DNA from 2 places in the Belnapia sp. genome. Region 2 is predicted to be linked to the other one. Evidence: predicted binding sites of a transcription regulator. Region 2 holds the regulator's gene; the other holds the start of a gene.
What was found. The regulator HrcA, encoded in region 2, represses chaperone genes, less so after heat shock. The targets are predictions, from matches to a motif close to GTTNGCACTCNCNNNNNGNGAGTGCNAAC.

Region 1 (5,175 bases), on a different contig from region 2:
GCCTGCGCCGGGCCGGCCGGCCTAGCCCATCCGACGGTGCATACCGCCCGCACCGAGCGTCCCAACCGGCCGCGCATGCCGATCTCCCTTGCCATCCGCCGAACAAGCTGCAGTGGCCGGACCGGAAAATGCGCATGAAAAGGCCGACAAGCACGTCGCCAACCCGTGATGCGCATACCAGCATGCGGTACGGCGCTCGGATGGCTCGACTCGGGATTGCATGGGCAGGTCCGCCGGCCGGCGGAACATCCGCTGGCCGGCGGCGTTGCCTCCGATCGAGACAGCAAGGGGAAGGCCCATGGCCATCGTCGCCGACAGCAGCCAATGGACCGGCGAGTACGACCACACGCCCCAGTCCGGTCCGGTCGTCTGGGGTGAGTTCGAGGACCGTTCCGCGCTCGACAGCGCCGCGGCGAAGCTTCAGGCGGAGGAGTGGTTCCGCGCTCTCCAGTCCCGCTGCGCGCCGCAGGCGGAGCGCCCGGCCGACAACGACCAAGTCATCACGCCGGACGAGAACCCGAAGGGCACCGATGCCCGCAACCTGCGGCAGAATTTCGTCGGCACCGCCACCGCATCGACCTCGATGCTGGCGGCTGGCATCGTCATCGCCACCGGTGGCGCGGCGCTCCCTGCCGTTGCGGCCGCGGCAGCGGCCGGGGCCGCGACGCTTGCAGTGGGCGAGACGGCCGGCGCCGCGGCGAGCCCGTCGGATTCGGGCCGGCGACCGGATGAGGTGGTGAAGGCGGAAGGCCCCTCCCTCGGCATCCGGGCCGGAACCGAGGAGGAGAAGGCCGAAGCCCAGCGCTTCCTGCAAAGCCAGGGCGCCCGCCGCGTCTGGGTGCAGGACCAGCAGGCGGCGTGACAGCGGCGAAGGCGAGGCCCGTCCGGGCCTCGCCGGGATGCGCTACAGCGGCTTGAGGTTCGCCGCCGCGGCCTTGCCGCGCTCCATCACCACCTCGTAGCTGATCTTCTGGTTCTCATTGAGCCCCTGGAGACCAGCCTTCTGCACAGCGGTGATGTGGACGAAAACGTCCTTGCCGCCATCCTGCGGAACGATGAAGCCGAAGCCCTTGGTGGCGTTGAACCATTTCACGGTGCCGATCGCCATGCGACGCGCCCTCCCCTTGCATGAGGCACGGGTGACGATCACCCGTGCGAAACCGCCAGGCTTGATCGCTTGAGGGCAGCCGGAGGGCTCCGGGACGGCACGGCAAGGCGGGCCAAGGACAGCTGGCACGTCAAGTGGACACGGATCGACAGGTTGAAGTCAACGATCACGCACACGCGTTGTCGTGAGGGATTCGCAGCGGGAAAGGCCGTCTAGCGAGACGAAAAAAGGGGCGGGCCCTGCGGCCCGCCCCCTCTCTCCGATCAGGCTTGCGGCCTGGATCAGAAGTCCATGTCGCCCATGCCGCCCATGCCGCCGCCCGGGGGGCCGCCGGCCGGCGCCTTGCGCTCCGGACGCTCGGCCACCATCGCTTCGGTGGTGATCAGCAGCGAAGCGACCGAGGCCGCATCCTGCAGCGCCGTGCGCACGACCTTGGTCGGGTCGATGATGCCGGCGGCGACGAGGTCCTTGTACTCGTCCTTCTGGGCGTCGTAGCCGTAGGCGTAGGTGTCGGTGCGCAGCACCTCGCCCGCCACGACCGCGCCGTCCTTGCCGGCATTCTCGGCGATCTGCTTCGCCGGCGCCTGGATGGCGCGACGGACGATCTCGATGCCGACCTGCTCGTCGTTGTTCAGGCCCTTCAGGTGGCCGAGGTTGGTCGAGGCGCGCAGCAGCGCCACGCCGCCACCCGGCACGATGCCTTCCTGAACCGCGGCGCGGGTCGCATGCAGCGCGTCGTCGACGCGGTCCTTGCGCTCCTTCACCTCGACCTCGGTCGAGCCGCCGACGCGGATGACGGCGACGCCGCCGGCCAGCTTCGCCAGGCGCTCCTGCAGCTTCTCGCGGTCGTAGTCCGAGGTGGTCTCCTCGATCTGCGCCTTGATCTGCTCCACGCGGCCGGTGATCGCGGACTTCTCGCCAGCGCCGTCGACGATCGTGGTGTTCTCCTTCTCGATGCGGACCATCTTGGCCTTGCCGAGCTGGGCCAGCGTCACGCTCTCGAGCTTGATGCCGAGATCTTCGGAGATCACCTCACCGCCGGTCAGGATGGCGATGTCCTCGAGCATCGCCTTGCGGCGATCGCCGAAGCCCGGCGCCTTCACGGCCGCGACCTTCAGGCCGCCGCGCAGCTTGTTGACGACCAGGGTGGCGAGCGCCTCGCCCTCGACATCCTCGGCGACGATGATGAGCGGACGGCCGGACTGAACAACCGCCTCGAGCAGCGGCAGCATCGGCTGCAACTGGCTGAGCTTCTTCTCGAAGATCAGCAGGTAGGGGTTCTCCATCTCGACGATCATCTTCTCCGCATTCGTGATGAAATACGGGGAGACGTAGCCGCGGTCGAACTGCATGCCCTCGACGACGTCGAGCTCGGTCTGGATGCCCTTGGCCTCCTCGACCGTGATGACACCCTCGTTGCCGACCTTCTCCATGGCCTGGGCGATCATCTCGCCGATCTCGGTCTCGCCGTTGGCGGAGATCGAGCCGACCTGCGCCACCTCGGCCGAGGTCGAGATCTTCTTGGTCTTGGCCTCGAGCTCGCCGACGACGGAGGCGACGGCCTTGTCGATACCGCGCTTCAGGTCCATCGGGTTCATGCCGGCGGCGACGGCCTTGGCGCCCTCGCGGATGATGGACTGGGCCAGCACGGTCGCGGTGGTGGTGCCGTCACCGGCGATGTCGTTGGTCTTCGAGGCCACTTCGCGCACCATCTGCGCGCCCATGTTCTCGAACTTGTCGGCCAGCTCGATCTCCTTGGCGACGGTCACGCCGTCCTTGGTGATCCGCGGGGCGCCGAAGCTCTTGTCGAGCACGACGTTGCGGCCCTTGGGGCCGAGCGTCACCTTCACGGCGTCGGCCAGGATGTCCACGCCGCGCAGCATGCGGTCGCGCGCATTGGCGCCGAACTTAACGTCCTTCGCAGCCATGTATGTACCTCATTGGTTCGGCGTCCGATCGCTGCCAGGGCGGTCTGCCCCGGCGCGGTCCCGTCCGCCATTGTTGACGACGAGTGAGAGGCGCGTGAGCGGGTGGCTCAGGCGGCCTTGGCGACGGCAGGGTTGTCGAGGATGCCCATGATGTCGGACTCCTTCATGATGAGGAGCTCCTCGCCATCGAGCTTCACCTCGGTGCCCGACCACTTGCCGAACAGGATGCGGTCGCCCGCCTTCACGTCGAGGGCGCGCAGCTCGCCCTTGTCGTTCAGCGTGCCAGAGCCGACGGCGATCACCTCGCCTTCCTGCGGCTTCTCCTTGGCGGTGTCGGGGATGATGATGCCGCCGCGGGTCTTCTCCTCGGCCGTCACGCGACGGACGAGAACGCGGTCATGCAGGGGACGGAAGCTCATATGCGGTCCTCTCCTGGCCTATTCTCAAGGAATGGGTCCCCCCGCCGGGAGGCGCCAGCGGGACCGCTAGCACTCGCCCCGGAGGAGTGCCAGCCATCTAGGGCAGGCTTGCGTGGCCGTCAAGAGATTTGCAGCACTCTCGGAATGCGAGTGCCAACCCACTGAAATCCAACAATTTTGTTGCAACCCACCCGGAAAGACGTGGCAAGCTTCGCGTTGCATGAGTGGAGGAAAACGCCGGCCGCAACGGCTGGCACCGACCAGAAGGAACGCTTTGCGTGCTGCACAGCCTCGAACGCTTCGTCCGCATCCCCGACTGGCGGCTCACCACCGCCGAGATCCTCTACCACATGCCGGACCACCCCAGCGTGCTGCAGACCTTCGTCTGGCAGAAGGTCGACTGCGCCCCCGCCTTCCCCGAGCTCTCCCGCTTCCTCGACTTCTGGCGGCGCGAGATTGAGGGGCCGCTCTACTCGGTCCGCGTCGCCTCCGCCGCGCTGACCCGCCCGGCCGAGCTCCGCTTCGCCAACGGGCAATTCGTCCTGCACTGAGCCCAGGCGGGCGGCGCTACTCCTCCAGCGCCCGCCCCGCCCGGTGCCGCCTGAGCAGGGCGAAGCCGATCGCCACCGACCCCACCAGCAGCACGGCCGAGAGCCCGAGCTGCCAGGCCCCGTCCACCCGCACGCCCTTACCGAGCAGGGCGAAGACCACCGTCTGCGGCAGGTAGCCGATCGCCGAGGCGGCGAGGAAGGGAAGCAGCGCGATCCCCGCCATCCCCGCCAGCAGGTTCAGCGCCAGGTTGTTGCCGAGCGGCAGCAGCCGGAGCGCCAGAGTGGCATCGAAGGGGCTTGCCGCCAGCAGGTCCCGCAGCGGCCGGAGCCGCCGGCCGAATCGCCCGGCCAGCCTGCGCTCCGCCCAGCCGCGCCCGACCAGCCGCGCCCAGAGGAAGGAGAGCGCGCAGCCCAGCAGCTGCGCCAGCAGCGCCAGCCCCGTGCCCATCACCGCGCCGAAGGCATAGCCGCCGAGGAAGGCGACGCCCTGCCGCGGGATGCCCACCGCCGTCGCCGCCATCCCGACCAGGAGGAATATCCCCTCCCCCCAAAGCCCCTGCCCACGGATGGTGCGGTCCACCCATTCCGTCCCGAGCAGCCCGCCGAACGCCCGGAGCAGCAGCCCCGCCGCCGCCAGCCCCGCCGCCAGCACCAGCAGCTTGGCAACGGCCCTCGCCCGCTCGCTCACTCCTCCACCACGGGACGGGAGCCGCGCCGCTGCAGCCAGGCGACGCCCAGTAGGTCGAAGATGGACACCGCCAGCCGGTCCAGCGTCCCGTAATTCGACTGCCCCCTGACCCGTGGCCGGTGGTTCACCGGCTCGCTCACCACCCGCCCGCCCTGGCGCAGCACCAGGGCCGGCAGGAAGCGGTGCATGTGGTCGAAATGCGGCAGCTCGAGGAAGAGCGCGCGCGGAAACACCTTCAGCCCGCACCCCGTATCCGGCGTCGCATCGCCCAGTAACTGGGCGCGGATGCGGTTGGCGATGCGGCTGGAGCGCCGCTTCACCCAGCTGTCCCGCCGCGTCACCCGATGCCCGGCGACCATCACCGGCCCTGGCTCGGCCTGCATCTCCCCTTGGGCCCGCGCCAGCAGCCGGGGGATGTCCGCCGGGTCGTTCTGCCCGTCGCCGTCGAGGGTGGCGATCCAACCGCCCCGCGCCGCCTTCA
Region 2 (5,175 bases):
CAGCTGACGTCCAGCGGCCTGCCCGTCCCCGACTTCTCGGCGGAGAATGCCGGCCACTGAGCCTTCGGGGGCTGCCGGTCCCTCGCAGGCGGCGGCCTTCAGCGGCAGGAGCGCAGGCGTGCTGCTTTTCCTCTATGGCAGCCTGCTGGATCCCAGGGTGCTCGCCCGGCAATCCGGCGAGCCCCGCCTGGCCTGGCGGCTCCGCCCCGCGACGCTTCCGGGCCATGCCCGCCGCCCGCTCCGCGGCACCCCCTACCCGACGCTGGTCCGGCAGGCCGGCGCCATCACTGATGGCGCCCTGCTGCGGCCGGGCCCCGCCGCCCTCCGCCGCCTCGCCGCCTATGAGGGGGCGGAGTACCGCCTGACCCCCGTCCGTCCGCTGACAGCCCGCGGCCCGGTCCGTGCCCATGCCTGGATCGCCCCGCGCTGGCGGGGGGATAGCGCCCGATTTCGCTTGTCTTAAGGAATAATTTCCTGCTAAGCTCCCCGCCCTTCGGTGGAGCCACCCATGCCAGCCATCCCTCCCATGCCGCGCCGGCCTGCCCCAGGGGACGGCGGGGAGGGTTTTGTCCGGAACCTGCCGTCTCCGCTCCGGCCCTGCGGCGCATTGACGCGGCCCGGTCCCGATCCCTACCTTGTTGACCGGATGCACAAGGGTTCAAGCCATTGATGGTCCCGCCGAAAACCCCGCTCGGGGCGGGCGTCGGCACGTCCCTGGCCAGCCTCGACACCCGCGCCGCGACCATCCTGCGGGAGCTGGTCGAGATCTATGTCACGACCGGGGAGCCGGTGGGCTCCCGCACCCTCTCGCGCCGCCTGCCCCTCGGCCTCTCCCCCGCCTCCATCCGCAACGTGATGGCGGACCTGGAGGAGGCCGGGCTGCTCTACGCCCCGCACACCTCCGCCGGCCGCCTGCCGACCGAGCGTGGCCTCCGCCTCTTCGTCGACGGGCTGCTCGAGTTCGGCGACCTCAGCGAGGACGAGCGGAGCGAGATCGCCGCCCGCTGCGCCGCCTCCGGCCGCTCCATGCAGGAGACGCTGGGTGAGGCCGGGCAGATGCTCTCCGGCCTCGCCGGCGCCGCGGGCCTCGTCGTCGCGCCGAAATCGGAGGGCACGGTCCGCCACATCGAATTCGTGGGCTTAGGCCCCGGCCGCGCCCTGGTGGTGCTCGTCACCGCCGATGGCCGGGTCGAGAACCGGGTGATCGACGTGCCCCCCGGCCTGCCGCCCTCCGCCTTGGTGCAGGCGAGCAACTACCTGAACGCCCGCCTGGCCGGCCGCTCGCTCGACGAGGCGCGGCTGCATGTCACCGACGAGATCTCGGCCAACCGCACCGCGCTCGACGCGCTGACCAACCAGGTGGTGGAATCCGGCCTCGCCACCTGGGCGGGCGGCGGCGGCGGCAGCCTCATCATCCGCGGCCAGGCGAAGCTGCTGCAGAACCTCGACCAGGCCGCCCGCCTTGCCGAGATCCAGGCGCTGTTCGAGCGGCTGGAGGCGCAGGAGACGGTGCTCCGGCTGCTCGACCTCGCGCAGCGCGGCCAGGGCGTGCAGATCTTCATCGGCGCCGAGAGCGGGTTGTTCGACAGCGCCGGCCTCTCCATGGTCGTCGCCCCCTTCCGCAACGGGCAGGAGAAGATCGTCGGCGCCATCGGCGTCATCGGCCCGACGCGGATCAACTACGGCCGCGTCATCCCGGTGGTGGACTACACCGCGCGCGTGATCGGCCGCCTGCTGGGCTGATCCGGGGGCGGGAACGCATCCTGCCCTCCGGCTTTGTGGCATCGGTTCCGCCGTCAAGGAGTGGGCAAGGCGTCCGTGCGACACCCTGCCCGTCCCGATGGGGACCCACCCCGCCACAACGGATGGACCCGATCGTGACCTTCCGACCCAGCCTGTTCCGCAGCTTCTTCCTCGGCGGCTTCGAATGCTCGACGCATCGCCGCAACGACGGGCGCCGGCTCGACCTCATCGCCGCGACCCGGCACGACCTGCTGGCCGAGGAGGATTACCGCCAGGTCGCGGAGCACGGCATCCGCGCGGTGCGCGACGGCGTGCGCTGGCACCTCGTCCAGGCCGGCGGCCCCGGCCAGTATGACTGGTCGCCGGTGCAGGCCCTGCTGCAGGCCGCGAGCCGCACCGGCACCCAAGTGGTCTGGGACCTCTGCCACTACGGCTGGCCGGACTGGCTCGACTTCTTCTCGGCGGATTTCGCCCCGCGCTTCGCCGAATACGCGGTGCGCTTCGCCGAGCTGGCCCGCGCCGAGACCGGCCAGGCGCCGACCCTCTGCCCGCTGAACGAGATTTCCTTCCTCGCCTGGGCCGGCGGCGAGACCGGGCACTTCAACCCCTGCACCCGCGGCCGTGGGCCGGAGGTGAAGCGCCAGGCCGTCGCCGCGACGCTGGCCGCCACCCGCGCCATGCGCCAAGTGGTGCCCGGCACCCGCGTCTTCGCGGTGGAGCCGCTGGTCAACACCGTCGGCCGGCCGAATGTGGTCGAGGACATCGCCCCCTCCGAGGCGCGCAACGCCGGCATGTGGGAAGCCTGGGATATGCTGCTCGGCCGGCAGGCGCCGGAGCTCGGCGGCTCGGAGGACGTGCTCGACGCCATCGGGGTGAATTTCTACTGGAACAACCAGTGGTGGCTGCATGAGGGCCGCGACGCCGCCCCGCTCTCGGTCTTCGACGAGCGCTGGGTGCCGCTGCGCGACCTGCTCGCCAAGGTCCACGCCCACTTCCAGCGCCCCATCTTCGTCGCCGAGACCAGCATCGAGGGCGACCGCCGCGCGCTCTGGCTGCGCTACGTCGCCGAGGAGGTGCGCGAGGCCATCCGCGCCGGCGTGCCGGTGGAGGGCATCTGCCTCTACCCCGTGCTCAGCCATCCGGGCTGGGACAACGACCGCTACTGCCCGAACGGCCTGCTCGAGATGGAGCCGAGGCATGGTCGCCGGCCGGTCCATGCCCCGCTGGCGCGGGAGCTGCGCCGGCAGCAGCAGGACTTCGCCGAGTTCTTCGGCGAGCGCTCGGAGGCGGCGGCCTGAGGCGCCTGCCTCGGCGCGGCCCGCCCCGGGCTCCGACGCTTGCCGAAGCGTGACGAGCCGGGGCATAACCCCAGCCGAGGAAGGTGATCACATGTCCGAGCGCGCGAATGGCCAGGCCGCGGATGCAGCGTCCCTGCCGCCGCTCTACCACCAGCTCGAGGGGCTGACCGCCGAGCGCCACGGCGCGCTCCGCCTGCGCGACACGGGCTTCGGCTTCGCCGCCGCCGCCAGCGCGGTGCCGCTCGCGGCGGAGGAGTTCGCCATCGCCGCGCGCAGCCTCGCCATCGTCTTCGCCGCGCAGGCGCCGCACATGCCCGTTGCGCTGACCGGGCTGGCGGCGGGGACCAACCTCTTCGTCGACAGCGGCGGGGCCTGGAAGGTGGGCGCCTATGTGCCGGCCTACCTCCGGCGCTACCCCTTCTTCCTGCTGCGCGTGGCGCCCGACTCCGAGGAGCTGGCCCTCTGCATCGACCCGGGCGCGCCGCAAGTGAGCGACAGCCTGGGCGAGCCGCTCTTCACCGAGGACGGCAAGCCGGCGCCGCAGCTCGAGCGCGCCTTCGCCTTCACCAAGTCGGTGGAGGAGGCGATGCTGCGCACCCGCGCCATGACCCAGCGCCTGGCGGAGCTCGGCCTGCTGAAGTCCTCCATCGTGCAGTTCGAGCAGCACGGCAAGCCGGTGCGCATCGACGGGTTCTTCGCAGTCGACCGGCCGACGCTCGCCGCCCTGCCGCCGGAGCAGCTCGCCGAGCTGCGCGACCGCGGCTGGCTCGAGGCGGTCTACGCCCATCTCCTCTCGATCGGCGGCATGCCGGAGCTGGCGCGCGGCATCAGGGGGTAGATGGACGAGGCCGGCGAGGAGGACTAACAGACGGTCAAGGTCCAATGGGAGGAACCATGACCGGACGCCGTCACCTGCTGGCCGCCGCGGCCGGCATCCTCGCCGCCACCGGCGGCGGGGCATGGGCAGAGCAGCGCCTCGCCAGCCTCTACATGTTCATCCCCGCCGGGCCGGGCGGGGGCTGGGACGGGCTCGGCCGGGCGATCGAGCAGGTCGCGCGGCAGGCGGGGCTGGTCGGCAGCTTCCAGTTCGAGAATGTCGGCGGCGCCGGCGGCTCGGTCGGGCTGCCGCGCTTCGTCGGGCAGCGGCGCGGGCGGCCGGACGCGCTGATGGTCGCGGGCTCGATCATGGTCGGCGCGACGCTGACCAACAAGACGCCGGTCGGCATGAAGGACGTGACGCCGATCGCGCGGATGACGGAGGAGGCCGGCGTCGTCGTCGTGCCGGCGAGCTCCGACATCCAAGACATCAAGGGCCTCCTCGCCGCGCTGAAGGCCAATCCCGGCGGCACCTCCGTCGGCGGCGGCTCGGCGGGCGGGACGGACCACATCACCCTCGGCCTTATCCTGAAGGCGCTCGGCCGCTCGGCGAAGGAGGGGTCCTATGTCGCCTTCGCCGGCGGCGGGCCGGCCCAGGCGGCCATCCTCGGGGCGCAGGTGAAGGCCGGCATCTCCGGCTTCTCGGAATTCGCCGAGCAGATCAAGTCGGGCCGTATGCGGGCGCTGGCGACGACGGGCGCGACGCGCACCGACCCCAACATCCCGACGCTGCAGGAAAGCGGCATCGACGTCGCCATCACCAATTGGCGCGGCGTCTTCGCCCCGCCCGGCATCCGCCCCGACGCGCGGGAGAAGCTGGTCGCGCTGATGACGGAGATCCACGCCCTGCCGGCCTGGACCGCGATGCTGAAGACGCGCGAGTGGGAGGATGCCTTCCTCACCGGCGAAGCCCTCACCGCCTTCCTCGCCCAGGACGTGACGCAGACGGAGGCGGTGCTGAAGGAGATCGGGCTCGCGTGACCCGGCGCGGCACCGGCCCCGACCTCGCGGTCGGCGGCTTCGTCCTGCTGCTCGGCCTGCTGGCGCTCTGGCAGACGAGCGTCATCCCCGCCTCGCCGATCTATGCGCAGGTGGGGCCGAAGGCGGTGCCCTATGTGGTCTCGGCCGGGCTCTTCGCGCTCGGCGCCGGACTGGTGGCGAGCGCGCTGCGTGGCGGCTGGTCCCACACGCTGGAGGAGGTGCGGGAGGCGCCGCCGACCAACTGGCGGGCGCTCGGCCTGCTGCTGGCGGGGCTCGC

Region 1: a site for HrcA is predicted at 3,521-3,549, ahead of groES (co-chaperone GroES). Genes of this name have one in related genera too.

What each region holds. Positions count from the first base shown of each region.
Region 1 is NZ_JCACHU010000016.1:62,794-67,968, forward strand. It holds gene AC5JJ1_RS02700 (hypothetical protein) at 1-77, opposite strand, end outside; gene AC5JJ1_RS02705 (hypothetical protein) at 299-862, shown strand; gene AC5JJ1_RS02710 (cold-shock protein) at 905-1,108, opposite strand; gene groL (chaperonin GroEL) at 1,390-3,036, opposite strand; gene groES (co-chaperone GroES) at 3,144-3,455, opposite strand; gene AC5JJ1_RS02725 (usg protein) at 3,734-4,006, shown strand; gene AC5JJ1_RS02730 (TVP38/TMEM64 family protein) at 4,023-4,694, opposite strand; gene AC5JJ1_RS02735 (glycosyltransferase) at 4,691-5,175, opposite strand, start outside.
Region 2 is NZ_JCACHU010000048.1:60,610-65,784, reverse strand. It holds gene pgmG (phosphoglucomutase/phosphomannomutase PgmG) at 1-60, shown strand, start outside; gene AC5JJ1_RS07870 (gamma-glutamylcyclotransferase family protein) at 119-463, shown strand; gene hrcA (heat-inducible transcriptional repressor HrcA) at 670-1,743, shown strand; gene AC5JJ1_RS07860 (glycoside hydrolase family 1 protein) at 1,878-3,041, shown strand; gene AC5JJ1_RS07855 (SapC family protein) at 3,133-3,879, shown strand; gene AC5JJ1_RS07850 (Bug family tripartite tricarboxylate transporter substrate binding protein) at 3,936-4,898, shown strand; gene AC5JJ1_RS07845 (tripartite tricarboxylate transporter TctB family protein) at 4,895-5,175, shown strand, end outside.